3 regions of the Litoribrevibacter euphylliae genome follow, and region 3 is predicted to be linked to each of the others. Evidence: predicted binding sites of a transcription regulator. Region 3 holds the regulator's gene; each other region holds the start of a gene.
The links. Region 3 encodes FliA, which starts transcription of late flagellar genes. Its sites were predicted from a motif close to CTAAAGTTNNNNNNNNNNCNGCCGATA; they were not measured.

Region 1 (10,626 bases), 180 kb from region 3:
TCGAAATGGTTGTTAGCTGAGTATCTTGAGCACTCAAACCGGTTTTACTTACCCATAATGCGCCGTGCATAGTTCTAACCTCCAGCACTTCATTAGTGGTTTATGTAAGAGACGTTTCCTTGCCTGTTGTTGGCAGTGCCTTGCCTCTAAAGCGCCACTAATAAGTCAAAAACTAAGTGTTACTATTGAATTTGCAATAAGCTTGCCACCTTCTCAGCGTTCTCTTCAGTGGTCTTCATCATTTTGACTTGAAGCTCATACTGACGCTGATGTGACATCATTTCTGTCATTGCATTAATGGTGTTAACGTTACTGGACTCTAGGAAGCCAGACGTTACTTGCACGGTTGGGTCTTGTTCAAATACCACCCCAGGCTGATCTTTAACACGGAACAAACCATCCGTGCCTTTATCCAACGTTTCGATTTCCGGATTCACCAACTTCAAGCGACCAAGCTCTACAACATCTGCAGCTTGCCCTTCAGCAGGAATCAGAGAAATAGTGCCATCGTTGGCTACATTAATTTGACTTGCTGGTGGAATAAAGATAGGACCATCTTCACCCATTACAGATAAACCTTGCGGGGTTAAAAGCTGCCCATTCACATCCTGCACGAAATTACCGGCACGAGTTAGCGCCTCATTGCCTTCAGGATCTTGAACAACAAAGAATCCACGATCAGGAATCGCAATATCCAGATCACGCCCGGTTTCCATCATGGCGCCTGGCTTGAAGTTACTCGCAGGTCGCTCCGTCATCGCATAAGCACGAGTCGGATGATAATCACCCCAAACTGGCTGACTGCGTGCTTGCGCAAAGTCTTCTCTAAAACCCGTGGTATTAGCATTCGCTAGATTGTTCGCATGAGAGCGCTGAGCAAACATATTCTGCTTCGCGCCTGACATCGAGATATAAAGTGCTTTATCCATAATGGTCTCCAGCCATATAGCTTTACCATTCACACCCCATCTCGATAAAAGATGTCGTTCAGTCCCGCTACAGGTCGCCGCACTATTCCCTGTGCGACTTGCGGCTGGAGGTTGGTCTTCCTCCCTGAACTGGTACTTAGAAGAGGGAAGATTCCCTCTTCATCCATCACTTACCTTTAGATATTCAAGATGGTCTGTGAAATGGTATTTTCAGTTTCGATTGTCTTGGCATTTGCCTGATAATTACGTTGTGCAATGATCAGGCCAACCAACTCATCCGACAGGTCCACATTAGAGTTTTCAAGGGCTGCAGACTGAATTTGACCTAAAGCAGCCGTCCCCGGAAGGTTAATCACTGCCTCCCCTGCGGCAGCTGATCCCCGCCACATGGTATCGCCGATCGGAACCAAGCCTTGCTCGTTCGTGAAGTTAGCCATGGCGATATAAGCGAAAGTACGGGTCTCACCGTTGGTATAACGCCCAACGACCTGACCATCCGTACCTACATCCAAACCAACCAAGGTACCGGTTGAGAAACCATCTTGCGCTAAGCCATTAATCGCAAACTGGGAAGCATGTTGCGTAGACCCAGTAATATCGATTACAAAGTTAGAACTGGTCGGAGGAACAGTGGGTTCGACACCACTTGCCGGACCATCTGAACCATTAGGATTACCGTCAGCATCACGTGGTTGCCAATCATCCACCAGCAAAGGCGTAGAAGGGTTGGTTGATTGAATCTCACCCGAGGTATCAAACACAATTTGCTGAGAAAGCGGTAAATTCATACTGTTGGTTAATGACTCAGGCTGTGTGGAGTCATAGGCAGGATTCTGATCACCAATATGATAACCATCAATTAACGCATACATTGTCCAAGTATTTTCATTAGAGGCCGTCAGAGTTGGCGGCTCTTTCACAAAATACTGGGTCATAATATGCGGGTTACCCAAGGAATCATAAATCGTCACAGACGTCGTATGATTATAACTTTCCGAATCTGTTGGGCTGAATGGACGAATAACAGAAGAATCATCCGTTGGCGTAGCTCCAAACACCACATCGTTAGGCGCAGTAGCAGAATCGTTATTAACCAGATACAAACCGGCATCCAAGGTAATATCAACATAACCACCTGTAGTGACCGTGGTACCAGCACCTGCAGCCACCGTTCCCTGGTTTACGCCATTCGCAATACCAGAGACGTTAAAGGCTCCCGCAGTACTGTCCAATTGAACGTCAAAACCAAGGTCATTTACCACAGTCAAAGTGTTTGTGGCCGCATCAAAACTGGCAGAAAAGTTAGACAAACTTGAAATCTCTGCCGCAATTGCAGAGCCCGTGTTTGCGCCTGTTGCTGTTGAAGCCAACAAGTTTCCATTCAACACCACACCAGTGGCGGCAAGAATACCGGCATCAATTTGCACCGTCGTAGTTGCTGATGCGGTTGCACCCTCTACATTAGAAATCGCAGTTGCGATGGCATTGGCAGAATCATTCGCAGTCCAACTCACATCGGATATCACTTGGTTCGGAGTGAAAGCCGCATTTACAATTTGAACCGTACTTGCAGTAGTAGTTGCAGAGTAACCATTTGTTGCACCCACCTGAGGAACACTAACACCCGTACCATCAGACGTCGCCGGAAGCCCGCCTGTTACATACTCTTGTCTGGAGTCTAAATTAAACTCAGTTTCCACATCTGTCGTACGGTTCGGCGCCATATCCGCATCGTCTACCTGGATATCACCCAACGGCCTAGCAGGGTTAGGTTGCGGCTGAAGCTGCAGCTCATCTGGAACACCAAAGCCCTGAACACGCTCACCCGTGTTAGTCACAATGTAGCCTTCACGGTCCAAACCAAACATACCTGAACGTGTATAGAATTGCTCACCTAGCGTATTCTGAACAACGAAAAAGCCTTCTCCGTTGATCGCCAAGTCTAAGTTATTCTCGGTGAATGTGATTTCACCCTGATTAAACTGCTGAGAGATTTGGTTAATATTCACCCCTTGACCAGAGGCACCACTGCTACTGACATTTGCCGCATACAGATCACCAAACTCCACCCGAGACTGCTTAAAGCCAACGGTACCCGCATTCGCAATATTATGACCCGTGACATCCAGGTCCGTTTGGGCACCTTTCAAGCCCGTTAAGCCAACTCCAAAAGACATAGCGTTATCCTCTCTAGCTCCACTTATCGGAGATACCGACAAGCCATAAAATTGTTTCTATCGATCAAAAACTTGTTCTTCAGCTGGTGAACAGCGTCATTCCATTCTTTGAAAAACCAATCTCTTTGAACAAACAGTATTCTTTCAATACCATTTAAACTTATTCAGCAATCTCTCTTACTTCAGAAAGCGGTATCTGACCAATACCCGCCACATTCAGCATGGTACTGCCATCACCCAAGGTCACACTGTTCACACGTGCCGAACCATACACCACAAAACTTTCGGCTTTTTCATCCACAACGCCTGTAGCAGTGAACTTATATTTGCCAGGCGGCAAAGCATTTCCTTCCGCATCTTTACCGTCCCAAAGTACATTGTTTTCACCCGGTAAAGCCTCTGTCATCGGAATTTGGGCAACCAACGCACCATCATCACTGGTAATGTTGAACATAACATTAGAGGCCCCCTCTTCAACTTCAACCATCGCTGGAATACTGCCCTCTCCAGACCAGTACACTTCGTTATTTGGTACAACTACTTGACGCCCTACCAAGGCCGACGCTTGCAATGCTTGGCTAGACTTATAGTCGCTTAACAGTGAGTCCACGCTGTTATTCAGGTTATCAATGCCTTCTACCGAACTAAACTGCGCCAGCTCTGCAATAAAGTCACCGTTATCCTGCGGATCTAATGGGTTTTGGTTATTTAACTGAGCGACCAAAAGCTCAAGGAAGGCATCCTGACCCAGCTCGTTTTCAGGCGTTGAAGTATTTTCTTGAGTTCTGTACGAGGACAGCGCATCTGCTTGGGTTGTAGAACTAATACCAGTCATTTTAATTCACCTTTTTTGTTACTCGGAGCCCATGAACAACACGTCATACACTGTCTTTCAAAATCTGTGCTGCACGGTTCCAGGCGGTTTAACTTACTGACCCAACGTCAGAACTTGTTGCATCATTGTTTTAGCCGTATTCATGATGTCGACATTCGTTTGATAGGAGCGAGATGCAGAAATCATATTGGCCATTTCTTCCACGACATTCACATTCGGGTAGTACACATACCCCTGTTCATCTGCCATTGGATGGTCCGGGTTGTAACGTGCATCTAAAGGCGCATCACTTTCAACAACACCGAGCACCTGTACTCCGTTACCAATGTCTTCATTCACCGAAACATCGTTATGCTTATATCCCATTTCATCTTTATGCAGCTGAGAAAACACCACGTGGCGAGCGCGATAAGTGTCATCGATGCTACTACTTACAGCTTCCGCATTGGCAATGTTACTGGCAGTAGTGTTAAGTCGCAGCGACTGAGCCATCATGCCGGTGCCGGCAATATCAAATACATTTCCGAGAGACATAAACTACTCCTTATTCGCCTTTAATCGCGCCAGTAAGGCCTTTGAATTTGCTGTTTAAGAAATTGAAGGTCGCCTGATAGCGCATCGCATTTTGCATGTACTCAGTATGTTCAACCTGCGTTTCTACCGTATTACCATCAATAGCGGGTTGATGAGGGTTTCTGAACTTCAAGCCTTCATCTGGGCTCAGCAAACCATCAATATGCTGGTCGTCTGTTTTATCGAGCTTTACAGAAGACATCTTGTCTGCCTCCTGATTCAATATGGCGCGAAAATCGATATCTCTGGCCTTATATCCCGGGGTATCTGCGTTGGCCAAGTTGTTCGCGATGATCTCTGCACGATCTACACGAACTCCCAATGCCGATGGATGAATGCCTAATGCGTTATCGAATGTGATTGCCATGCTGCCGCCCTCAAACTGCAAATCTTAAACTTTCCAATTAACAAACAATTTGCGTGCCAAAATAAAAAACACAATAAATTCAATGATTTAAATTAATTCAGAGAAATTTAACACGGCAAAAGAGGCAAAGCGGCAAGATGTGGCTGCTTAGTGCGAGTTGCGAGTTGCGAGTTGCGAGTTGCGAGTTGCGAGTTGCGAGTTGCGAGTTGCGAGTTGCGAGTTGCGAGTTGCGAGTTGCGAGTTGCGAGTTGCGAGTTGCGAGTTGCGAGTTGCGAGGCAAGTTAGCTGCACAGAAGATCTGTGCAACTACATATTATCTGTTATTACTTCTTAGCTCGGTAGATCAGCCCCGGTCGGCATTGGATCATTTCGTAAATATCATTCAACCCAGTCAGAGACTCGGTCGCACCAATCACCAAATAGCCGTTAGGATTAAGCTGCTTAGAGAGTCTTGTGAGAATGTCTTGTTTCTGTTCCGCCGAAAAGTAAATCAATACATTACGACAAAAGATGATATCGAACTTACCTAAACTGGCGTAAGACCCCAGTAAATTCTGGGAACGAAATTCAACTCGGGATTTAATATCCCTATTCACAGACCAGGAACCGTCCGGGTTTTCAGAGAAATAACGCTTTTGAAGATCAGCATCCAACCCGCGAGCCAAGGCCAGCTTTTCATAGCTTGCGCGTTTGGCCTGATCAAGAATTTCAGAAGATAAGTCTGTTGCAAGAATTTGTGCCTGATTAACCCGTTTTCCAGGGTTACTCCGGTTATATTCTTCCACCATCATACTCATGGAATAGGGTTCTTGCCCTGAAGAACACGCCGAGGACCAAATACGAATCGAGCTTTTCTTCTGAGATACCAGTTCCGGAAAAATAATTTCCTTAAGAATACGGTATGGATGCTTATCACGAAACCATAACGTTTCATTGGTCGTCATCGCATCAATGACACGCTCCTTTAAACGACCATTAAATTTCACTTTAGAAAGTAGGTCTTTTAAATCATGAAGATCAGACTCTTGCATGATTTTCCTTAAACGACTGGCTACCAAATACTGCTTGTTGTCGCCTAAAACAATGCCGGACTCATTTTCTAAAAACTGCCTGAACTGATCAAAGTCGTTCTTTTCAAAACGTATTGAGCCAGATATTGACATCCATTACCTCGAGAAGACAGAAAGAAAGAGAGAGATTACTCCCCCCCTTTGTACACAGGATCGTAAACGCCTTTAAGAACATTTACGGCTTTAGAGGCCAGATTGTCTGGACTGAATTTCGCCATAAAGTCATCCGCCCCCACTTTTTCAACCATCGCGTGATTGAAGACACCGCTCAATGAAGTATGCAGCATAATATGCAGCTCACTCATTTGAGGATCTCCCTTCACGGCTGACGTCAAAGTGTAGCCATCCATTTCAGGCATTTCGATGTCCGAAATCATCATGATGTATTTATCGGCAGGATTAACCCCCTGCTCTACTAACGACTTGAGATGATTCAGCGCCTCTGCACCGTTCTTAAATAAAGTAGTCTCAAGCCCGACAGATTCCATACACTTTTGAACCTGCTTACGAGCTACCGACGAATCATCAACAATTAAGATGTGGCCAAGATCGTCCTCTTCTTCCTGAGGAATTTCTCCCAGAATCTCTTCACTGATGGTTTCACCAGAAGGCACAACCTCAGCAATGACTTTCTCAACATCAATGATTTCAACTAATTGACCTTCGATCTCTGTAACCGCAGTTAGATAACTCTCTTTACCCGTACCGGATGGTGGCGGATGAATCGATTCCCAATTGGTGTTCACGATGCGCTCAACCGAACTGACTAAGAAGCCTTGCACGGTTCGGTTGTATTCAGAAATGATTACAAAACTATTTTCAATATTAGGTAATGGAGCAGACCCCGTTGCCATACTCAAATCGAGAATCGGAATGGTTCCTCCCCGTATATGAGCGACCCCTCTTACCACTGGGTTCAGCTTAGGCATCATTGTTAACTTAGGGCACTGTAAAACTTCCTTTACCTTAAATACATTGATGCCATACATCTGGGAAGACCCCAATTTAAATAGCAGCAATTCCAGTCGGTTTTGCCCGACCATCTGCGTTCTGGAATTCACTGCATCTAATACACCGGCCATGAATTAAATTCTCCCAATAAGAATCGTACGGCTTATATCAACATTTAAGCATACTTTAAAACATTGATACTAAACCAATAAAGTCCTTTCTCTCTATCGGCAGTACGTTTTGATTCTTGAAACCAAACGTAATCGAAAAAGCTAAATCAAAAATAAACCCACTCGTCTACTACATCATCAAAATTAGCATGACACCGTTCTGACAGTGGCATAAGCCTTGCTTCTTTAACTTAAACGCAATTAAAACGGCAAATTTATGTCACTTGAGGGACTTATGCTACAAAGCTTACTTGTAATAAAGTCTAGCCGATTCTCGAAAAAGGCAAAGCAAATTAGCAGCTCATTAATGTGTATGCTCTGTCTTTGCTTGTCTATGCCTGTCATTGCGGCAAATAACGACAATATTACAGAGAGCCCTACCGCCACTAAATTGCTATCTCAGAGCATTAAAGATGTGCCAAAACTGATTGAAAACTTCATTCAGGAACAATTGCTGCTCACTGGCGCGGATATAACTAATATTGAAATATCCAGTTATTCAATCAGCTCAAGTTTACGCTTACCCAGCTGCCGTGAGCCATTGACACTGTCCAGAGAAGGTTCAAAAAACAACTTTTATGGCCGAAACACTGTCAAAGTGAGTTGTGCCAATCCGAATTGGGGCTTCTACAGTGGAGCAAGCGTCAAAATTTATGGTGAAGTTTTAGTGGCAGCCACACCTATTTCCAGAGGTGAAATCATTACCGACGATCATCTCCAGACGACACGCATCGATCGCTCCAAGATCAATGGCAACAGCGTGGTAGATGCCTCATCGCTTATTGGTTTAGCTGCAAAGCGTCCTATTCGACAAGGAAAAATCCTGACATCCAGCCAGTTTGAGTTACCAAAGCTGATTGAACGTGGCGATGGTGTCGTCATTCAGGCCGTTGGAAAAGGGATGACTGTGAGTACGGCAGGCGAAGCCCTGAGCCATGGTCGTCTGGGGGAAAATATTCGGGTGAGAAACATCAAGTCAGACCGGGAAATCATAGCCAAAGTGAAAGATAAAGACACGGTTGTGGTCATGTTATACTGATAGGTACTTGCACCAGGCAACTTCTGAACAAGCACTTAGAAGACGGCTACAGAAAAAAACAATGTAAACACTAAAGCTAATGAATAAACTGCCGATATAACCGAGTGTAAGTCATTATATTTCGCGGAAAGGCTGGAGAACACTATGGAAATCAACAACCTTAATATTAATAGCAGTACTCATAAGGCAAAGCAAACCGATGGCGCTGCCTCAGGTAAAAGCAAGGTTTCTACCGAACAAAGTAATGCTGCAAGTGGTGAAACTGTTTTCATCAGTTCAGAAAGTAAAGCACTGAAAGATCTGGAAGCGTCGATTAAAGCTGAACCAGATTTTGATGTAGAAAAAGTAGAGCGCATTAAAGCAGCTATCTCTGAAGGCAACTTTGCCATTGATGATGAAGCTTTAGCGAATAACATCATTGAGTTTGATGATCTTCTTGGCTAAGACAGAACTGGCGTTTTATTGACGATGGTTCTTCTTAACTATTGAGATCATAGGCTCAATCCAGCTATGAAGGATAGTTCAATGTCGGAGAATATTGAAAAAGCTCGTGAAATCATACTTCACGGAATTGATGATGACCTGATTACTTTATCTGAAATGAGAACCTTACTCACAGATGAAAAGACGGCATTAGAGAGTCGTGACATTGACGCCATCAAGCAAATCAGTGAAAAGAAGTCAGAGCTGTCTGATGTGCTTACTATGAGAGCCAATAAAAGAACAGAAGTACTGTCTCAGTTTGGTCTATCCAATGACGAATCTGGAATCTATCAGCTATTCGAGGGGGCTCCGCGAAACCGCCTTGATCAAGCTTGGCCTGAACTAAAAATTGAACTTAAGTCTTGCCAGGATGCTAACGAGATCAATAGTAAAATAGCCTCTAGAATTCGTCATTCAATGCAACAAATTCTTAAGATTATCCAAGGAAAATCTGAGAAGCCGAATTTATACAACCCATTAGGCAGCACAGCTGCTGTTATTACAGGGAACTTAATCGGTGAAGCTTAGGCAAGCAGCCTAGCTTGTCAAATACATTGATCACATTGCCTTTGGTCGATATTTACTTCGACTGAGATTAAAAATAATGTGATCAAGGCATTTGACCTTTCACCAAGAGCTTATTAATTTATCTATTCTTATCAGATGATTAAATTAGCTTACGCAGTAATTGGGTAGTACTGAATGACCTACAGAATTCTTAAAACACCTGAAGAGCTTTATTCGGTGCTTCGCACCATCCAGGATAATCGCTACCCAACGACCCTCTCTTTTCATGCCCACGATCAGGATTACCTGACGCAAGTGATAAAAGCGGACATAAAGAACCGCTGTTTTTTTATTGATGAACTGCGTCCACCCAGTGGTCATAAATTAGCGGCAGCCAAAGAAAGCTTTGATATAGTCACCAAACTCAATGGTGTTGAGATCATCATTAAAGGCTCAGGTATTGTCGGCGCAGGAACGTCAGAGGACGGCACTTTCTACAAACTGACCTTTCCGGAAGAAATTCTTTATTTGCAAAGACGCCATGCGTTCCGTATGGACATCCCGGAAGACAGCGAAATCTTTGCCGAATTGAGAGGCGAAGAGCATCAGTCCACCAGTCACGCTCAAGTTTTGGATGTATCTGCCACAGGCTGCCGAGTTAAGCTAAAGCAAATGCCTGAACCCCCTTTTGAGAAAGGCGACATCATTCCTGTGTTTATGATGCGAATCTCCCGGAATGTGCAGGTAGAGGGACAAGCCGAACTAAGGTTCGTCAGCCACAATGAAGAAGACGATTGTTATTATCTTGGTATTGAGCTGACGGAACTCTTTGGCTTAGGCCACCGCACCATGGAACGTTTTGTGAACGAGTTGCAAAGGGAAGAACGTAAACAACGCTTCGAGTAGTGACTCTCCCCGTTATAGAGCAATACCCGTTCAGATCAGCCTGTTCAGATCAATGCCTATTCAAAGACTCCCTTAGATGTTTTTGCTTAACCCAGCATCCAGCATTGATTGATAAAGTTCAGGCATAGTTTTTACGCGTTTGAAATCATCCAATTCATCCAGATCCCAAAGGCGCGAGTTCAACCACGTATCCCAACCCATTTGTGAAAAACGTGCTAACTGCTGTTCTAACACCTTCTCCGTTCCCCACTCAATATCAGAAAACATTGAGGGATCAGTTTTCTTCGCCACGATAGAAATGTAACCACCGTCTTCAGCCGGCACCAACGCCACATCGTTATTACTCAGCCCATCAAAGCACGTCTCGAGGCTTTCTGAGGTAATAGAAATGGCATCTCCACCAACAATGGCAACTTGGTCATACGCCCCCAATAAATCATCCATGGCCGTCTTCATCTTCGCTCCCAGATCCCCCTCAATTTGAAGATGCGTTTTTAAATCAAACTCATCCATCAACTCTCGAAAGAACGGATGATCAAGCTCTTTGGAAGCACTCAAATAACAATCCCACTGCCCTTGAGATGACAGTATTTTGCAAATAACTCTAAGCATGGCCTTA
Region 2 (10,626 bases), on a different contig from region 3:
TTCTTGCCCTTCAACCGACACCTGCCACCCCTGTTCACATTCTTCATGACGGGATGTTAACGTTAACCGAGAAACAGAACTGATACTGGCAAGCGCTTCCCCTCGAAACCCTAACGTACCAACCGCCTCCAGGTCATCTAATTCGAGAATCTTACTGGTCGCATGACGTGATAACGCTAACGCCAAGTCCTCTTTAACGATGCCTTTACCGTCATCACGGATGCGAATAAGCTTCACTCCGCCCTGCTCGACATCTATATCAACTCGTTTCGCTCCAGCATCCAAACTGTTTTCCAACAACTCTTTTACAACGGATGCAGGACGTTCTACCACCTCACCTGCGGCAATCTGATTCGACAATCTTGGGGAAAGTAAATGAATTCGAGACATGAAGAAAACTTACGCTATAGCTTCCAATAAGAAACACATGAATTTAAGAACGTTTTGCAGGCACTTTTAACGTCTGACCAACATGAATAATGCTGCTTTTCAGGCCATTAATTTCTTTTAGGTCATTGACCGTAACACTGAATTTTCGAGCCACTCGACTCAAACTATCACCGTGTTGAACTTTGTACTTAGTCACTGATTTAGAGCTGGATACAGAGGACGCCACTTTCGGAGTCGAACTCGCACTCTCTACCCGATGAACTCTAGTGGGAACAACCTTAGGAGCTGTAGGACGACCCGCTTTCACCCAAGCCAAATATGTCCCAACAGGCGGCTTATCCTGGAAATAACGTTTGATGCCATGAGCCAAACGCTTTGCAATCTTTTTACGATAGTTATGACTCCCCAGGTTTTTAGCTTCCGTAGGATTTGAAATAAACCCCGTTTCAACCAAAATTGAAGGAATATCAGGCGACTTCAGCACAACAAACCCAGCCTGCTCTACATGCTTTTTATGCAACCGGGCTACTTGCCCCATTTCACTTAATACGAGACTACCAACATCAAGACTGGACTTGAGACTGCTGGTCATGGATAAATCGAGCAACACTTCTTTCAATACATCCGATTTATCACCCAAAGAGACATTACCAACACCACCAATTAAATCCGCATCATTCTCTTTCTGGGCCAACCAACGCCCCATTTCACTGGTAGCTCCGCGTTCTGACAACGCCCAAACCGATGCACCTCGGGCAGATTTCTTATGGAACGCATCCGCATGAATCGACACAAACAAGTCGGCCTTTTGCTTACGCGCCAAACGAGTACGCCCCCTCAGACTGACGTAATAATCACCCGATCGGGTCAACTCTGCACGATAGCCCTTCATCGCATCAATTTCTCTTTTGAGCTCACGAGCAATGGAAAGCACGACGTTCTTTTCCATTAGTCGACCCGGTCCAATAGCACCGGGATCTTCCCCACCGTGTCCGGCATCAATACTGATGATCACATTTCGCTTACCGTTAGCCACCACGGTTTTAGCACTTTGAATGCTTTCACTTTGCTGGCCTTGTTTACTCAGAGGATAAACATCCACCACCAAACGATTGCCGTAATGATCATTAGGCTTTAACAAGAAACTCTTAGGTTTTACCGCTTCTTTGAGATCGAGCACAAAACGTACATCTGTCTTTGAACGACGAGCATGGCGGATACCCGACACTGGACTCCCGGAAAAATCGAGCTTGGACAACGACTTTGGCGTGACAGTATTAGACAAATCCAACACCAAACGCTCAGGCTTATTGAGCATGAACACCTGATGGTCAATTGCCCCCGTCAAATCAAATACGATACGCGTGTACTCAGGTGCCTTCCAAACACGGATACTCTTCACTTGTTCCGCCGAGAAGGCCGTCGAGCAAACCAAAGACATCAAGCACAACGTTATTAGAATACGTCCTGGTAACAGCATAAATTCCTTAATCCTACGTGCCACGCTTAACCTTTTGCTTCACTTAGGAAATGTTCTAATTCATTCAGCACCGTTCGACCATAGTCGGTACAGGATTCAATTTCCAAAAACCGACCACCCTCATCGGCCTGTAATCGCACATGAAGATCGGGCATAGGCAAAACACCTTCTCCTTGAGATGGCCATTCAACCAAACAGAGACCATCCTCATCAAAGTAATCTCGAATCCCCATATATTCCAACTCTTCAGGATCTGCGAGACGATACAAATCAAAATGATAAACCTGATAGCTACCGATCTTATAAGGTTCTACTAGGGTATAAGTCGGACTCTTCACCGCACCTTGATGTCCATAGGCCGACAACACACCTCGACAAAATGTAGTTTTTCCTGCACCCAAATGCCCGTGCAAATACACCACACCTCGTCCCTTAATCACTGTGGCAAATTGGCCAGCCAACATCAGGGTTTGCTGTTCGTCATCTAAATATCGACTAAATAACATACGGGCTCTATTATGCTCTCTATCGTTCTTGATTAAATTGGTGCAAAATACACAGTCTACTCAAGATGAGCAGATTTTTCACTGGTCAGATGTCCTCAGATAGCCTTCAATTCTCAATTTCGAGCAAAGAGTTAGCTCAACAAATCAAAGACCTCGGAGCGAAGCTCGGTTTTCAGGATGTTCGCATAACCTCCACCGACGTTTCTCAGCATTCCGAACGTCTGAAAAGCTGGCTCGACCAAAAGCTACACGGCGAAATGGCGTGGATGGAAAATCATCGGGAATTACGAGCGCACCCGGAGCAGCTTCACGAAGGCACTCTCAGAGTCATCAGTGTTCGTCTCGACTACATGCAAAACCAGCATCAGGCACTTGAGATTCTTGAAGATACCAATAAAGCCTATGTGTCACGTTACGCCTTGGGGCGCGATTATCATAAACTCATGCGTAAGCGTCTTACGCAGCTAGGCAAAGATATTTCTGAACTGGCCGAGCATCATGGTTTTCGAGCGTTTGTCGACAGCGCGCCCGTATTAGAACGCGGTATCGCCGAAAATGCCGGCATGGGCTGGATTGGCAAAAACACCATGTTAATTAATGCCAAAGCAGGGTCTTACTTCTTTTTAGGCGAGCTATTTACCAACCTGCCGTTACCCGTCGACCCACCACAAGAAAGCATGCACTGCGGTAGCTGCACGTCATGCCTCGACCTCTGCCCAACCAATGCCTTTGTAGCGCCGCACATTTTGGATGCGAGAAAGTGCATCTCATACCTTACGATTGAATACGATGGCGTTATTGATGAAAGCCTACGCCCTTTGATGGGAAATCGCATTTATGGCTGCGACGACTGTCAGATGGTATGCCCTTGGAATAAGTTTACTCAAGAGTCAGATGAGCAAGATTTCTCACCCCGCCATCAACTGGACGATATTTCCTTACTCGAGCTATTCCAATGGACAGAAGCAGAGTTTTTGAAAAATACCGAAGGCTCCCCAATTCGACGAGCAGGCTATGAAAAATGGCAACGAAACATTGCCATTGCATTAGGAAATGCCCCGGCCAGCACCGAGATTATTAAATTATTAACCAAGCAACTACCTGCAGCCTCAGAAATGGTTGCCGCCCATATTCAATGGGCGATTGAGCAACAATCTCAAAAAATGAATCGAATCATTTAGCAAGCACAGTGGGGTTTAAGAACAATGGGGTTTAAAAACAATAGAGTTTAAAAACAGTGGAGTTTAAGATTACGAAGTTACAAGCAAGAGGCTTAAAAGAGCCTAACTCAGCAGAGATCAGGCAATGTTCAAAAACGTCTTACGGTAATGCTGAAGCTCAGCAATAGACTCGCGAATATCATCCAACGCCTTGTGAGTCCCGGCTTTATTAAAGCCGTCCAATGAGCCAGGATTCCAACGTTTAGCCAGCTCTTTTAGAGTACTGACATCGACTATTCGATAATGAAGGTAGGATTCCAGTTTTGGCATGTAGCGATACATAAAGCGACGATCCTGCCCGACACTGTTGCCACACAGCGGCGAATCGCCTTCATTGACGTACTGCTCCAAAAACTCCAGGGTTTGACGCTCAGCCTCTTCGACGGATATTTTGCTCTTCTTGACACGATCCGTCAGGCCACTCTCACCATGCGTACGAGTACACCACTCATCCATTGCATCTAGAATCTCATCCGACTGATGAACTGCAATGACAGGCCCTTCTGCGATAACGTTTAAATCAGAATCGGTAACTATGGTAGCAATCTCAAGGATATGATCCGTATCCGGGTCTAATCCTGTCATTTCCATATCAATCCAAACCAAATTGCTTTTGTCTGCCATCCCAAAATTACCTGTTAATTCAATCTGATTTACAATTCTAGCAACTAGAATCAAGATAGACGAGCCTGAAATTCATTTGACTTTTGTGAAGCGGATAGCAATCCTGCCCACTCTCAGGCGATTTACACAATTACGACCAGATATTTTCGCATAATTCTACGAACATCAAGACCACAGGGTTTCTATTTAATGGCCAAACGTAAGCTTACTCGTCAGCAAGCCTGGCGCATCAAGAAGATTCAAGATGAACGCGCCAAACGAGCTGAGCAAAGAGATGCAAAAGCGGACGCCGCCCTTTCCGATAACGACTTAGGAGCCGAACAAACGGGTCGAGTGGTATCACACTTTGGGGTTCAAGTAGATGTAGAAGCCTACCCTTACGATGCCGAGAATGCGCAGATTACTCGCTGCCATAAGCGCAGCAATCTGGGTGACATCGTAACCGGCGATCTTGTGGTCTGGCGCGAAGGTCAAGATGATCTCGGTGTCATCGTTGCCGTTCAAGAACGCCAAAACCAACTTTCCCGTCCTGGCTTCCGTGGGGAAATGAAGCTGATTGCGGCCAACATCGATCAAATGATGGTGGTCATCGCGCCAGAGCCAGAACCTCATCAAGGGTTGGTCGATCGCTATTTTATTGCCGCTGAATATTGGGGCATCGAACCGATTTTGGTAATCAACAAAGCCGATCTATTCAATGACAGCCCCTACAAAGAACGCTTAGAGCACCTAAATCAGTTATACACAGACCTGGGTTATAAAGTCATCACTGCTTCAAGCAAAAGTGAGCATGGACTGGATCTACTTCATAGCAGTTTGAAAGACAAAACCAGCGTCTTTGTCGGTCAGTCAGGCGTAGGAAAATCATCTCTGATCAATACCCTACTGCCAGGCAGCGACATTCAAACCGGAGAACTTTCAGAGGCGTCGCGCAAAGGAAAGCACACCACGACTACAGCACGCTTATACCATTTCCCAACAGGTGGTGATCTCATTGACTCCCCAGGAATCCGAGAACTGTCACTGACCAATCTGGACAAAGACACAATACTTGCCGGTTTCAAAGAATTGCATCCGTTTCTGGGCAATTGTAAGTTCCGCAACTGCAATCATCAGGCAGAACCTCAATGCGCTATTCGGGACGCGTTTGAAACAGGCGCGATATCAGAAGAGCGCTATAACAGTTTGTGGCGGATTATTGATTCGCTGGAAGAGTAATTAGGGAAATTAAGCTAGGAACTTAAAAATCATCCAAGTTCCAGATTTGCTCGTTATCTTCCGCCTCTTTAAAACGATCAGGAGAAGGTAAGTCATCCGGTTCAATATTTCCCAGATCGTCTGAGATCTGTTTTGTGGCCTGCTGCATTTCGGACTTTGTAAACGGTTGGGAACGAGGCCTTACCGGTTCAATAACCTTAGTCTGATCCTTTTCCTGAGCAGCGCCTCCCGCATTAGTCCGAATCTGGTCGGCCGCTTTCTTATTCAACACAATCATGGCAATCCGACGGTTTACCGGATCAAACGGACGCTTATCATCAAACAACACCGTATCCGCCAGCCCCACAACCTCAGCGACTTTAGCTCCTGGCATCCCCCCTTCAACCAAAGTGCGTCGCGCTGCATTAGCCCGATCCGACGATAACTCCCAGTTGCCGAAGTCATCATCATCGGCGTATTTAGCCGAGTCTGTATGCCCGGTCAATTTAATTTTATTAGGCACTTGAGACAAAAACGCCCCCAATTCCAACAAAATATCTCGAGTGTAGTATTTTAATCGAGCACCACCCGGATCAAACATCGGCCGCTTGGTTTGATCAATCACCTGAATTCTTAAACCTTCCTTAGTGATATCCAACACCAATTGGTTCTTAAATGGCCTGAGCGTCTCACTCTCTTCAATCTTTTTGGACAACTCTTGCATCAAATCTTTAAGGCGTTCACGCTCAATCTTTTCTGCAAGCGTTTCAATATCTGCCGCCGACATCACCCCTTGAGGGTCGATGTAATCACTGTCATAGCCTCGAGTTTCATTGTTCGCATCTAACGTCTGAGGGCTACCGCCCAGATCAATCACATAGCGACTACCACCACTTTCACTCACTCCGGCAGGGTCTTTGAAATACCCTTCAATGGCCTTTTTCTGAGTTTCGTTAGTGCTGTTCAAAATCCACAGCAAAAAGAAAAACGCCATCATCGCCACCGCAAAATCGGCAAAAGCGACCTTCCACGAACCACCATGGTGATCGTGTTTCTTGACCGACTTTTTAACGATTATGGGTTGAAACTCTTCCACTAAACTACCTATGCAAACATTGAGAGACGAGACTGAAGAAGTTCAAATCCCATTAACGGTTTCTGACTCTCTTATCTAACTCGGCAAACGATGGACGATAATGCGTTGGAATGGTCTTACGTCCAAACTCAACGGCTAACTGAGGAGGCATGCCATTTTGAGACGCGACAATACAGGCCTTAATACACTGATACACATCCATCTCTTGATGGACTCTGTTTTCAATGGCGTTACTCGCCGGCCCAATGATTCCGTAAGCCAATAGGATACCAGTAAAGGTACCCACCAAAGCCGCCGCCACTTTACCACCAAGCACTTCCGGTGGTTCAGCAATCGCAGCCATACTCAGAACGATCCCCATTACTGCGGCCACAATACCGAAACCAGGTAACGCATCAGCAACTCGAGCCAAACCCACTGCGGGCGCTTCTCTCTCATGGCGCAATGCATCCATTTCAATATCCATCAGATTATCTAATTCATGAGAAGCCATATTACCGGAGGTAACGAGTCGCAAATAATCGCAAATAAACATGGTCATTTGCTGATTAATTAAGATAGAGGGGTATTTAGAGAAGATAGGACTTTTGGTCGGTTCTTCATAATCCGCTTCAATAGACATCATGCCTTCACGACGACTTTTGGCGAAGAGATCAAAAAGTAGGCTTAACACATCCATGTAGTAACTCTGATTTACCTTGGACGGCATCATTAATCGCCCCAACCACACTAATGCGGCTCTGGCTGTATAACCGGTATTTGCTACAACAAAGGCACCTGCCGCACCACCGCCGATGATCAGGATTTCATGCGGGTGCCAAAGTGCATAAAGCTCACCACCAGCGAGAACAAAACCACCCCCGACAGAGCCAATTACAATAAGCCAACCTAGCAGTACGAGCATCGAAACTCCATGTAACCATTAATTAGAAACTCTTTTAGATCCTTGATACCAATGGCTAAAACAGGGACCAAGGATTCTAAATACATCCAGATATTTTCTTGTTTAACAAACAAATACCGTTAGTTTTTTCTTATCGACCAGCAATCTATAAATATTAGATAAATTTTATAAGCTACTATAAAACACGTCTGTAGAATGATTGTAAATAAAGAGTTTTTTAGCCATCCTAATACGCTTCAGAGGATCCCTAAGTAAAAGGTTTTATAACTTCTGCCGATAATTACCATGATTAATTAGGCCACGATGACTCCATGGAAATAAGTAAACGTCCCAATTCTGCCGAAGGCTGGGCTAATCTCATTAAAGATCAAGCCCTACCGCTGCTACCCAATACTAGCGCACAATTGATTACTGCGCTTAAGCAGTCAGATCTCGCTTTCAGCAAATTGTCTGCGCTGATTCATCGAGACCCGATTGCCTGCCTTTATCTCATCAAGTTTGCGAATCAGCAGAATAAAAACCCGAATACAGAGATTCATTCACCGGATCACGCCATCAGTATGCTGGGTATGGACAAAGTTCGTACCATCATGAAAAAACTGCCAACACTGAAACTCAATCCAAGAAACATTGCTCATCGGGAATACTTACAATCACTGTGCAATAGCCTTCACGCCGCAGCCCAAGCCGATGCTATGGCAGAAGCTAAGCCTCTGCTACCCAGAGAAAAACTGTATTGGTCTACGCTCTTTGCTGGTACCGGCTTTTGGTTAATGTGGTCGGCGGCCCCCCATGAGATGCGAATCGTTCAATACCTGACGTTTGAAGAACGTATGCCAATGGAACAAGCCCAAAAGAAAGTGCTAGGCTGTACCATCCTGGATATCAGCCAATTCCTCGGTAACTTATGGCAACTGCCTACTTTCACTCAAGCCAGCATGATCGAAGGGCTGAAACCAAGTCGACGCCAATTAGTTGAAATCAGTAGGGCATGCCCGGAAACGTCCGGTATTCCAGCCAACGTCAACAGGGATATAAAGCTGCTGATCAACACCCCGACTTTCCCTACGTTCTTAGGAAATTTCATTGCTCTAGAGAGCTATAAAAACTGGCATGGTAGAAACTTTGAACGAGCCATTTCTATTTATGGTGCTTATATGGCATTGGATTATCAAACGGCTTATCACCATGTTCGAGATGCTGCCATTAAAGTTTCCCGAGAACATCCAATTCCGTACATTTTATTACCAGCGAAACATCTGCTTCAGATCCCTTCGGATATCACACGTGTCAGCAAACCAAGCTGGGCAACCGATGAGATTCCTCACAAACCAAAAGCAGCCCAAGCTTCAGTTGCAACACAGGAACAAACGTCTGACCCCAAAAATAGTCAGGCATCAGAAGACAGTACGCCCAAGCAAAAACCTGAAACAATGGCAGGCTTAGCAACAAACCATATCGCTAAGATTAAGGACAAACGTAACCTTCAGATGCTCAGTGAACTGACTTCAAACATGCTGAAACATCCCGAGCGCTTTCAAGATATTCATGAACTTATGAACGCCGCGGTGCAATGCATTAAATACGGGTTAGGCCTTGAGCGCTCATCCGCTGCACTCATAAACAGCTCATGCACAAAGCTGGTTACCTATTACACGTCAGGCATGATGGACAGCCCTAAGCTGGCCGATTTAGTGATTGATCTGACCAAGCCAAGCCTTTTCCAAAAACTTGCTCAGAAACCATTAGGCACCTGGATTAATCAATCCAACTTTCCAAAAATGAGGAACGCCATTCCAACGGCACTGGTCAACGCATCCCAATCTCATCACTTTTTTATACAATCGATTTTTGCCAAGAATAAACCTGTCGTGATCATTTATGCCGATTCGGGAGAACGAGGCTCAGAATTGACAGAAGAAGACTATAAATACTTCAAAATCCTTTGTCGTGCATTAGGTCATTGCGTCGAACACTTCTCTGACCGCAAAGCAACACTGAAAAAAAGCCAGCAAATCTCAACCTAAGTTTATCTCTTGAGCTCTTTTCTAACGGCTGTTTTTCGATAGAATACAAGACGACTTAAAGCAACTTACTAATGGATTGAACATCGTGGCCACTGCAAAACCACTGCTTCCACTGATTCTGGAAGTGGAAGAGCTCAACCAAGCATTACAGCAACCCGAAATCTCAGACAAGCTAATTATTCTGGATCTATCCACTGAGGAATTATTCAACCTGGGACATATCCCTGGTGCTATTTATGTCGATCACAAGCGACTCACGTGCGCACAGCCACCAGCACCCGGACGCCTACCTGAACTTGAACAACTGTCTCAGCTAATGTCCGACATTGGTCTAGAAGAAGACGCTCATGTTGTGGTTTACGATCATGAAGGCGGACCTTGGGCAGGTCGATTCATCTGGACTCTCGACCTACTCGGCCATACACAAAGCTCTTTCTTAAACGGCGGCAGAGATGCCTGGATGGCAGGGAAATTTGATCTCAGTAATGAATCACCGAACATCTTACCATCCGATTACGAAGCGAAATTTGTCCACCCTGAAGTAAGAGCTACCAAAGAATTCATCCTAGAGAACTTATCGGACATCCCAGACTCACACATCATTTGGGATGCACGCTCACGCGATGAATACACTGGCACCAAAGTTCTAGCAGCGCGTGGTGGCCACATTCCGAATGCAACGCATCTGGAGTGGACCGACACGCTGGACAAAAACAACGCCAACCGCTTGCGCCCTCAGGACGAATTGAAGAAATTACTGACAGCCAAAGGTATTACTCAAGATAAAACCATTATCTCGCACTGCCAAACCCATCGTCGTTCAGGCTTAACCTATTTGGTCGCCAAATCATTAGGCTACACAAATAATAAAGCGTATGATGGCTCCTGGTCCGAATGGGGCAACGATCCTGACACCCCGGTTGAACAAGATTAATTAGCATTGAGTGCAGCTTGCTCAGAATCGTCAATACCGATATTGATTGGCACGCTGCACAAGAAATACACCATCGTCATTATTTAGTCATTGCTTTCGATCATCATCAAGCACGGACCAACGATAAATACTGACCCACAAATACAGTAAGTGAATTACATAATGAAAGATCGTTTATTTGCGCTTTCGCAGCACATCATGCCACAGCATGCCTTGTCCCGTTTGACCCGTTTAGTCGCAGAATCTCA
Region 3 (10,626 bases):
GTGGGTTTCACAAGTCAATGTTTTAGCTCTGTATCAGATGTTTGTGTCTGACACCTTGATGTTTATGCGTGTGCTCATCAAGGCTTAGGCTTTTAAACTTTTTGGGCTCATCGGTTCATTCGGATGAGGAAACTCTGGACTCAGCGATCTCCGCAATGTCTCAACAAAATTGACTTTGAAGGGTGTTAAGTCATGGCAGAAGAAGACAGCAGTCAGGAAAAAACAGAAGAGGCGACGCCCAGGCGGTTAGAAAAGGCGCGTGAAGAAGGCGATGTTCCCCGGTCGCGGGAACTCAGTACCTTTACTGTTTTAATGGCCGGTGCAGTGGGGCTTTGGGTCTTTGGTGATCGTATTGTCAATTCTGTGATTGGCATGATGAAAGATAATCTTTCTATTGAACGAGCTGCTATTTACGACACCAAGCAAATGGCCATTCATTTGGCGAGCGCGGCAAATGAAGTCGTTTTGGCGCTCGTTCCTTTGATGGGTGTGTTGACCGTTGCAGCAATCATCGGGCCGCTCGGGCTAGGTGGTTGGAACTTCGCTAGCAAAGCGATTATGCCAAAAGGCAGTCGTATTAATCCCATCAGTGGATTAAAACGCATGTTCTCGATGCGGTCTTTGGTCGAATTGGTAAAAGGCTTGCTCAAAGTTACCTTGGTTGGTGGTCTGGCGGTCTTAATTATGGATTGGTATCAGACTGAAATTTTGTTTTTGCCGATGGAGTCTATGGAGTCGGCGCTTGCGCATAGTGCCAATATTATTCTTTGGAGTGCGATTGCCTTATCGGCATCTACTTTAATCATTGCTGCGATTGATGTTCCGTATCAAATTTACGAACATGCCAAAAAGCTGAAAATGAGCATGCAAGACATTAAAGATGAATTTAAAGAAACGGAAGGTAAGCCGGAAGTTAAGCGTAAAGTTCGTCAATTGCAGATGGAAATGGCGCAGCGTCGTATGATGGGGGATGTTCCCGATGCAGACGTCATTATTACCAACCCGACCCACTATTCTGTTGCATTGAAATACGATCCAAGTATTTCGTCTGCGCCGATCATGTTGGCGAAAGGAGCGGATCAGATCGCCTTGAAAATTCGTGAGATTGGTAATGAATACGACATTCCAATACTAGAGGCTCCGCCGTTAGCGCGTTCGATTTACTACAACACTGAAATTGGTGATGAAATTCCAGAAGGGTTGTATGTTGCAATAGCACAAGTGCTGGCTTATATCTTCCAGATGGATCAATACATGGCGGGCCGAGGGCCGAAACCAAAAGATCCGAAGGACTTCCCAATTCCAGACGATCTTCAGCACGAATAATCTTAATTTTACTTTTGAAGAAGAGGCGTTTGCCTCTTTTTTTATATTTCTATCAAAATGGGAACGGTTTTTGCGAAACATCTCTCTAGAAGTTAATTGCGTCAAAAAAATGTTAATGACGTTTTAGGGAGTAAAGAGTTATGAAGCTGCCGTTTATTGGCACGGTTAATACCACGCCAAGAGACATGCTGTATACAGCACGGAATATCTTTAGCAGTAATATGGGTGTGCCGATTCTGTTGCTAACCTTGTTGGCGATGATGACGTTGCCTGTGCCCCCCTTTATTCTTGACGTCTTATTTACCTTCAATATTGCCTTGTCTCTAGTGGTATTACTGGTGGGCGTGTATGCCTTAAGGCCGCTTGAGTTCGCGGTTTTTCCAACCATTCTTCTTGTGGCTACCTTGCTTCGTTTGGCACTGAACGTTGCATCAACGCGTGTTGTATTACTTGAAGGTCACCAAGGCGGGGACGCTGCTGGTAAGGTGATTGAGGCATTCGGTGAGGTGGTTATTGGTGGTAACTACGCTGTTGGTCTTGTGGTCTTCCTGATCTTGATGATTATTAACTTCGTGGTGGTGACTAAGGGTGCTGGCCGTATTTCGGAAGTGAGTGCACGTTTCACCTTAGATGCGATGCCGGGTAAGCAAATGGCCATTGATGCGGACTTGAATGCTGGTTTGATCGATCAGGCTGAGGCGAAGCAGCGTCGTGCCGAAATTTCTCAGGAAGCTGACTTCTATGGATCGATGGATGGTGCCAGTAAATTCGTTCGTGGCGATGCCGTTGCAGGTATTCTGATTCTGTTAATTAACTTAATTGGTGGCTTGGCCATTGGTATGGGGCAGCATGGCTTGGAGTTTGCTGATGCAGTTGAAAAATACTCGTTATTGACCATTGGTGATGGTCTGGTTGCTCAGATTCCTTCGTTGCTACTTTCTACTGCTGCCGCGATCATGGTTACGCGTGTAAATACTGCAGAAGAAATGCGTGAACAAGTTATGGGTCAGATGTTTGACTCACCAAAAGCGTTGTCAGTGTCGGCAGCTCTTCTCATTGTTATGGGCTTAGTTCCTGGTATGCCGCATGTGGCCTTTATTGGATTGGGATTATTGGCTGCCGGTATTGCAGCATTTATATATTACAGAAAGCGTCAAAAAGAAGAAGGTGGAGCGGATCAGATTGCTAAGGCTGGAGAATTATTGGATAAGGACTCTCCGCAAGGCGCTATGGAAAGCCGTGCGGAAGAAGTCAAAGAGCTGTCTTGGGATGATGTGACGCCGGTGGATCCGGTTGGGCTGGAAGTGGGTTACCGTTTGATTCCTATGGTGGACAAGAATCAAGGTGGCATGTTGTTGAACCGGATTAAAGGGGTTCGTAAGAAACTGTCCCAGGAAATTGGTTTCTTAATGCCGTCGGTTCATATTCGGGATAACCTGGACTTACTGCCCAATGTCTATCGCATTTCACTTATGGGGGTGACGGTCGGCGAAGCTGAAATTCATCCTGACAAAGATTTGGCGATCAACCCTGGTCAGGTATTTGGTGAGGTTGATGGTATTCCGACGAAAGACCCTGCGTTTGGGCTGGATGCTTTCTGGATTGATCCTGCTCTGAAAGATAAGGCCCAAACTCTGGGTTACACGGTTGTCGATGCAAGTACCGTGGTGGCAACCCATTTGAATCAATTGTTGTTCAAACACGCCGATGAGTTGATTGGTCATGAGGAGGTTCAACAATTAATGGACCTGCTTTCGAAGAAGTCACCAAAACTGGCCGAAGAGTTGGTTCCAAATACGTTGACGTTGAGTGCCTTATTGAAAGTGCTTCAGAATCTTTTGTCAGAACAAGTCCCTATCCGAGATATGCGAACCATTGCGGAGGCTGTAATTGAAGCAGCAGCTCGTGGCAAAGATCCGTCAATGCTTACAGAAGCGGTTCGTTTGGCGCTATCTCGTATGATCGTTCAAAACATTGTTGGTGGTGAGCAAGAGTTGCCGGTGATTACGCTTGAACCCGGTTTGGAAAACATTTTGTTACAGTCTGTACAACAAGCGAAACAAGCTGGCGCAATGGGAGATGATAGCATTGTCCTAGAGCCTTCTCTTGCCGAACGATTGCAGTCTTCTGTCAGCGAGGCAGCGCAGCGTCAGGAATTGGCAGGTAAATCTGCTGTTCTCTTGGTGTCTCCAGCGATCCGTGCTGCGGTAGCTAAGTTTGTGAAGAATGCGTCCGAGACATTGTCTGTGCTGTCTTACAACGAAGTTCCTGACAATAAGAAGATAACGATTGTTGCAGCAGTTGGAAGTTAATGTGCCATGAGTGAATCGTGTACTGGCATTAATTTCGCATTTGTATTTAAAACAGAGAATTAAGCGTCAAAATTTCCGCTTAATAAAGTGCGCTAAACCTGAAGCGCAGTTTTGGTGAGAGTGACAAGGCCATGAAAGCTAAAAAATTTTTTGCTCCTACAATGCAACAGGCATTGAAAAAAGTAACAGAACAAATGGGGCCTGATGCCGTTGTTTTAGCGAATCGCAAAGTAAATGGTGGGGTAGAGGTTATCACTGCCTTGGATTACGATCCTAAGCATGATGGAAAATTGGATTTCGATAACTTTGATCAGTTTTCTTCAGAGGCTCCTGCGGCAGAGCCGCGTCGCCAGCGTATTGTGAACCCTGAACTTGAGGCTGAACTGCGTAAGACATCCAGAGATTTGTCGCGTGGTCGTTACAGTGACATTGCTGATGATCTGATTGGGTTGAATGAGCGTCTTGAGAACTCATCAATTGATCATGATGACTTTGGTGCGACCGATACGCCTTTCAAAAAGAAAGCGTCAATTTTGCGTTCTAAGTTTGCAAAGTCCTCTCCAAAACCAACGGATGAACTAAACTCCATGAAGCAGGAAATTCTGGGCTTGAAACAATTGCTAAGACAGCAATTAGACGAGCGAGAAATGGCTGATTATGCGAGTTACCATCCTTTACACGCTTCTGCATTAAAGCGCTTGAATCAATTAGGGCTAAGTCAGGCGCTTGCCAGAAATATCGTAGATCGTGTGGCAGAAATGCACGATGAACAAGCGATTTGGCGTGAGGCGCTAACCATTCTTGCCGATGATTTGCCGGTTGCAAAAAGTGATTTACTTGAACGCGGCGGAGTGTATGCGTTCTTCGGGCCTTCTGGTTCAGGGAAAACCACCACGATTGCAAAGTTGGTTGCAAAGTTCGCTTTGAAACATGGCAGCGAGGGCATTGTGTTAATCTCAACGGATGGTCAAAGAATTGGTGCGCATGACCAGATGAGAACGCTTGGTCGAATTTTAAATGTGCCGGTGCGAGTTGTAGACAAGAAACACTCTTTAGAATCTTTGCTAAATACTGTTCGCAATAAGAGTTTAGTGGTCATCGACACACCGGGAGTTGATCCGGCAACGTCATCCATTCATCAGCAATTACGTGTCATTAAACAAGGCGCTGCGAACTTTAAAGCCTTCTTAACCTTGCCATGTACAGCAAATAAGAGTGTTTTAACAAGAATACTTGATAATTATCAAGACTTTAGCTTGAATGGATGTATTCTTACGAAAATTGATGAAACAGGTTCGCTAGGAGAGCTACTTAGCATCTTGGTTGAGCGTGTAATGCCTGTATCTTTTATCACCAACGGACCTCGTATTCCTGATGATATTGAAAGTGCAAATGCAGGGAATTTGGTGAGTAAGGCTGTGTATATGTATCAGCAGTCTAATGGTGGAGTATCGGCCTTCGATACTGAGTTGAGACAAGCGGAACGGGCGTTATCTGATCGTAGAATCGCTTGATCCAGGATTTATAGTGGTTTGCAAATTGTGTCACTATTGAATCCCAGAAAGTAATAATGTGCCACGGGAGTAGGTATGAGTAGTAGTCCGGTACAAGTCATAGCAGTAACAGGTGGTAAAGGCGGCGTTGGTAAAAGTAACGTTGCTTTAAACCTTGGGATTGCCTTGTGCGAGAAAGGACGTAGAACCGTTCTATTGGATGCGGATTTAGGATTGGCGAATATCGATATTTTGTTAGGTATTTCGTCAACTAAAACCTTGGAAAACGTGTTGGACGGGGAATGCGATCTACAGGACATTATGGTGCCTGGGCCAATGGGGCTTAAGATTGTGCCGGCATCATCTGGTACAAAACATATGGTTAACTTGTCTTCTCAGCAGCATGCAGGTTTAATCCATGCGTTCAGTGAAGTCGCGCATCAAATGGATGTGCTGATTGTGGATACAGCGGCAGGCATCGCTGATGATGTGATCAGTTTTGTTCGGGCGTCTAATGAAGTTTTAGTGGTTGTGACTGATGAGCCGACGTCAATAACGGATGCCTATGCATTAATTAAGCTGCTGAATCGGGATTATGGGATGTACCGTTTCCGGGTTGTGGCAAATATGGTGAAAACGCAACAAGATGGTCGTAATTTGTTTGCTAAACTCACCAAAGTAACAGATAGATTTTTAGATGTAGCTTTGCAGTATGTCGGTTGTGTTCCATTTGATGAATCTGTCAAAAAAGCGGTGCAACGTCAAAAAGCTGTATTAGAGGCCTATCCAAGATCGAAAGCTTCAGTCGCTATTCGAGCTTTGGCTCAAAAGGCAGACGCTTGGCCTTTGCCAACGTCGTCAAAAGGACATCTGGAATTTTTTGCAGAGCAGCTGGTTCACTACAACGTAGGTTAATCATGTTGATTCTGCTAAAACCATCAAAGACTGAAGAACGTATAGGGTATTGCTATGGCTGCAGTTAATGGGGTTGCTATGTATTCAGAGACGGATCCGAAAAGTTCCCAAGCCCTTGTCCAGCAGTATGCCGGTCTGGTAAAGAAAATTGCTACCCATTTAATGGGGCGATTACCGCCGTGTGTTCAATTGGATGATTTAATCCAGTCAGGCATGATTGGTCTTCTTGAGGCCGCGAAGAAATACGACGCGTCTAAAGGGGCTAGTTTCGAAACTTACGCGGGAATTCGTATTCGGGGTTCCATGTTGGATGAAATTCGTCGAGGCGATTGGGCGCCACGATCGGTGCATAGAAATAGCCGCCGGGTGTTGGATGCCATCAAGCAAGTCGAAGGGCAAACCGGCCGTGACGCGCAAGATCATGAAGTTGCTAAAGAATTAGGTATATCGGTCGATGAATACCACAGTTATCTACAGGATTCGGTTGGCAGTAAACTATTTAGCTTTGAAGAGTTAATCGCCGAAGGTGAGTATCAGCAGGATGATATCCATGGTACTACCCCTGGTCCTTTTGATGATGTTGCCAAGCAACGTTTTCGCAGAAAACTAACCGAAGCAATTACACGTTTACCTGAGCGAGAACGTTTAACGTTGGCGCTGTATTACAACGAAGAATTAAACTTGAAGGAAATTGGTGAGATTTTGGGGGTAAGTGAATCGCGGGTAAGTCAGATTCACAGTCAAGCGGCTCATAGATTAAAATCAAGACTGCTTGAATGGAATGACGAGACTGCGTAAAAACGGCATAATAACTGGATAGTCTAGAACTAACGGCTACACTTATCTTACAACCATATTCGAAGGGAAAAATCATTTTCCATCAAGGTCTTGGGAGGTCATCTTGGACAAGAATATGAAAATTCTAATAGTTGACGATTTTTCAACTATGAGAAGAATTATTAAAAACCTTTTGAAAGATTTGGGATTCACAAATACTCAAGAGGCAGATGATGGAAGTACAGCGTTACCTATGTTGAAAACAGGTGACTTTGACTTCCTTATTACTGATTGGAACATGCCAGGCATGACAGGGATTGATTTGCTTCGAGCTGTTCGTGCTGATGATGCGTTATCACACATGCCCGTGTTGATGGTAACTGCGGAAGCAAAGCGTGAGCAAATCGTAGCAGCCGCGCAGGCGGGGGTGAACGGTTACGTTGTTAAGCCTTTTACCGCTCAAGCGTTGAAAGAAAAAATCGAAAAAATCTTTGAACGTGTAGAAGCCGGTTAAGTATCTGTGACCGTTCTCTAAGGGGAACCGAATGTCTGAGAAAAAAAGCGGTCACCTGGATGACTTTCAGGAATCGATCCGTGAACACACCAAAGCACTTACCGAAGCCGTAGAGGCAGGGGATTTCACAAGTGCTATTCAACATGTACAAAGCTTGTCCGACGTAAGAGACCAGAGTCTATATAAGGAAATTGGTCGCTTAACGCGAGCTTTGCATAATTCTATCAAAAACTTTGAAATAGACATTTCTGAGCAAAATGCAGAAATGTCTCAGATGGCTGACGCATCCGATCGTTTGGATTACGTTATTCAATCTACGAATAAAGCCGCTAACAAAACCATGGATCTCGTTGAAGAAACTATTCCTGTTGTAGATGGCCTCAAAGCGGAAGCTTCAGAGCTGTCATCTGAATGGGGGCGGTTGCTTCGTAGGGAAATGGATGTCTCGGAATTTCGAAACCTCTATAAGCGCATTGATGAGTTTTTGAAAAAGGTGGACGGTTCCAGTGGGACTATGTCATCAAACCTTTCTAACATTTTATTGGCTCAGGACTATCAAGATCTGACAGGTCAGGTAATTCAGAAAGTAATCAAGCTGGTTAAAGGTGTTGAGGAAGATCTTGTTGGCTTGGTGAAAATGGCTGGTTTGGTCGAACGCATTACTGGCATCGAAAACACTCAAGAAGTTACAGACGCCGCCGATGAACTGTTAGCAGAGGGTCCTATCGTTGACGCTGAAGAGCGTGAGAATGTAGTGACCAGTCAGGATGAGGTGGATGACTTGTTGTCCAGCCTGGGATTCTAAGGAGTCATTGAATGAGTTTCGAGGCCGATGAAGAAATCCTCCAGGATTTCCTTGTAGAGTCAGGAGAAATTTTGGAGCTGCTTCAAGAGCAATTGGTCGACCTGGAGCAGAGACCAGAAGATAAAGATTTATTAAACGCGATTTTCCGTGGTTTCCACACCGTTAAAGGTGGGGCCGGTTTCCTTCAATTAACGAATTTAGTTGAATGCTGCCATGTTGCGGAAAACGTGTTTGATATCTTACGTAATGGTCAGAGATCTGTTACTTCTGAGTTGATGGATGTGGTATTGCAAGCGTTGGATGCGGTCAACGAAATGTTTGATTGTGTTAGAAACCGCGAAGAATTACCTGCGGCTGATCCTCAGCTCATTGCAAGCCTTGAAACTTTAGCCAGACCAGAAAGTGAAGACGCGCCTGCAGCGGCAGAGCCTGTTGCTGAGGCAGCACCGGCCGATGCTGCTGATGCTGAGTTTGATCAAATGGTTGCGGCATCTCAAGACTCATCTGGCGCCGATACTTCTGATGACTTATTCGATATGGATAATTCTTCTCCGTCTTCGGGCGCTGGTGGTGATGACGAAATCACCGAAGAAGAATTTGAAGCATTGTTAAATGAATTGCATGGCGAAGGAGGTTCTCCTTCCGCTTCTAAAGCTAAGGTAGAAAGCGCTACGCCACCTCCTGAATCTCCTAAACCTGCTACCCCGGCGACGGGTGGGGGAGATGATATTTCCGAAGATGAGTTTGATGCTTTATTGGATCAACTTCATGGCGCAGGCAAAGGACCTAGTGCTTCTAAGCCTGCTGACTCGCCCGAACCTGCAGCCGCGGCACCTAAGCCTGCGGGCTCGGCCACTGGTGATTTAATCACTGATGATGAGTTCGAAAATCTGTTGGATGAATTGCATGGGGCAGGTAAAGGACCGACAGCGGTAGGTACAAGTGAACCTGCAGCTAAGGCACCGGCACCTCAAGCTCCACCTGCGGCTTCCACACCGAAAGAAGAACCAAAGCCTGCTGTTCAGCCTACTGCTCCGGCGGCGCAAAAACCTGCTCCGGCTGCAGCGCCTAGAGCACAAGGTAAAGATAGTGCAGCGCCAACCGAAACCACCGTTCGAGTAGATACTAAACGTCTTGATGACATCATGAATATGGTGGGCGAATTAGTACTCGTGCGTAACCGTTTGGTTCGTTTGGGAATGTCCAGCAGCAACGAAGACATGTCCAAGGCAGTTTCGAATCTGGATGTAGTCACCGCTGATCTTCAAACGTCAGTGATGAAGACTCGAATGCAGCCGATTAAGAAAGTCTTTGGCCGTTTTCCACGGGTTGTTCGAGATCTTGCTCGTACACTTAAGAAAGAAGTTAATCTTGAGTTGGTGGGTGAAGATACCGACTTGGATAAGAACCTCGTTGAAGCCTTGGCCGACCCTTTGGTTCACTTGGTTCGAAATGCAGTGGATCACGGCGTTGAAATGCCTGAAGTTCGAGAATCTAATAGTAAACCTCGAACCGGTAAGGTTGTACTGTCTGCAGAACAAGAAGGCGACCATATTTTATTAAGTATCACCGATGATGGCGGTGGTATGAATCCAGAAAAACTGCGCCAAAAAGCTGTTGAAAAAGGTTTGTATGATCAGGACGCAGCGGATCGCTTGAGTGATAAAGAAGCCTTCAATTTAATCTTCCATCCTGGTTTCTCTACTAAAGAGCAAATTTCTGACGTTTCGGGTCGAGGCGTTGGTATGGATGTTGTGAAAACTAAAATTTCACAACTCAACGGTACCATTGATGTTGACTCCGAAATTAACAAGGGTACTCGTATTTCGATCAAAGTACCTTTGACCTTGGCAATTATGCCGACGCTGATGGTTATGCTGGAAGAGCAGGCTTTTGCCTTCCCTCTGGTGAGTGTAAATGAAATTTTTCATTTGGATATTACTCAGACCAACATCGTTGATGGACAAGAAGTGATTGTTGTTCGTGAGAAGGTTTATCCTCTCTTCCACCTTAAACGCTGGTTAGTACGACGTTCTCAAGTGGCTGAATCTGAAGATGCTACCGCACATGTCGTTATTGTTTCGGTCGGGACACAACGAGTTGGTTTCGTTGTTGATCAGTTAATTGGACAGGAAGAGGTCGTTATCAAACCTCTTGGTAAGATGTTGCATGGAACGCCGGGAATGGCGGGTGCTACAATCACCGGTGATGGTCGTATTGCCTTGATTCTTGATGTGCCTAGTATGTTAAGCAACTATGCATCCAAATCCATGAGTAATTATAAATAAGTTAATATCCCGGAGTACCAATGGCAGTAAAAGTTCTGGTAGTTGATGATTCAGGTTTTTTCAGACGTCGTATCAGTGACATCTTAAACGCAGCCAGAAACATTGAAGTTGTTGGTACTGCCTCAAACGGGGCCGAGGCGGTTGATCTGGTTCAAAAGTTACAACCGGATATTGTAACAATGGACTTCGAAATGCC

Region 1: the regulator FliA is predicted to act here: its motif matches at 8,182-8,208, upstream of flgM (flagellar biosynthesis anti-sigma factor FlgM).
Region 2: the regulator FliA is predicted to act here: its motif matches at 7,549-7,575, upstream of motA (flagellar motor stator protein MotA).

What each region holds. Positions count from the first base shown of each region.
Region 1 covers NZ_JBHRSZ010000002.1:313,228-323,853, forward strand. Annotated here, with positions in the region: gene flgG (flagellar basal-body rod protein FlgG) at 1-70, opposite strand, end outside; gene flgF (flagellar basal-body rod protein FlgF) at 183-929, opposite strand; gene ACFOEK_RS03145 (flagellar hook protein FlgE) at 1,106-3,106, opposite strand; gene ACFOEK_RS03150 (flagellar hook assembly protein FlgD) at 3,267-3,941, opposite strand; gene flgC (flagellar basal body rod protein FlgC) at 4,035-4,475, opposite strand; gene flgB (flagellar basal body rod protein FlgB) at 4,486-4,881, opposite strand; gene ACFOEK_RS03165 (CheR family methyltransferase) at 5,205-6,044, opposite strand; gene ACFOEK_RS03170 (chemotaxis protein CheV) at 6,080-7,033, opposite strand; gene flgA (flagellar basal body P-ring formation chaperone FlgA) at 7,407-8,111, shown strand; gene flgM (flagellar biosynthesis anti-sigma factor FlgM) at 8,256-8,555, shown strand; gene ACFOEK_RS03185 (flagella synthesis protein FlgN) at 8,637-9,122, shown strand; gene ACFOEK_RS03190 (flagellar brake protein) at 9,297-10,007, shown strand; gene ACFOEK_RS03195 (TIGR04282 family arsenosugar biosynthesis glycosyltransferase) at 10,080-10,626, opposite strand, start outside.
Region 2 covers NZ_JBHRSZ010000005.1:32,631-43,256, forward strand. Annotated here, with positions in the region: gene mutL (DNA mismatch repair endonuclease MutL) at 1-390, opposite strand, end outside; gene ACFOEK_RS12990 (N-acetylmuramoyl-L-alanine amidase) at 434-1,870, opposite strand; gene tsaE (tRNA (adenosine(37)-N6)-threonylcarbamoyltransferase complex ATPase subunit type 1 TsaE) at 1,897-2,376, opposite strand; gene queG (tRNA epoxyqueuosine(34) reductase QueG) at 2,442-3,557, shown strand; gene orn (oligoribonuclease) at 3,675-4,220, opposite strand; gene rsgA (small ribosomal subunit biogenesis GTPase RsgA) at 4,410-5,438, shown strand; gene motB (flagellar motor protein MotB) at 5,461-6,513, opposite strand; gene motA (flagellar motor stator protein MotA) at 6,566-7,417, opposite strand; gene ACFOEK_RS13025 (HDOD domain-containing protein) at 7,729-9,444, shown strand; gene ACFOEK_RS13030 (sulfurtransferase) at 9,530-10,378, shown strand; gene asd (archaetidylserine decarboxylase) at 10,541-10,626, shown strand, end outside.
Region 3 covers NZ_JBHRSZ010000002.1:131,952-142,577, reverse strand. Annotated here, with positions in the region: gene fliR (flagellar biosynthetic protein FliR) at 1-88, shown strand, start outside; gene flhB (flagellar biosynthesis protein FlhB) at 193-1,326, shown strand; gene flhA (flagellar biosynthesis protein FlhA) at 1,512-3,638, shown strand; gene flhF (flagellar biosynthesis protein FlhF) at 3,770-5,152, shown strand; gene ACFOEK_RS02380 (MinD/ParA family protein) at 5,228-6,046, shown strand; gene ACFOEK_RS02375 (RNA polymerase sigma factor FliA) at 6,101-6,844, shown strand; gene cheY (chemotaxis response regulator CheY) at 6,960-7,337, shown strand; gene ACFOEK_RS02365 (protein phosphatase CheZ) at 7,369-8,142, shown strand; gene ACFOEK_RS02360 (chemotaxis protein CheA) at 8,154-10,430, shown strand; gene ACFOEK_RS02355 (protein-glutamate methylesterase/protein-glutamine glutaminase) at 10,451-10,626, shown strand, end outside.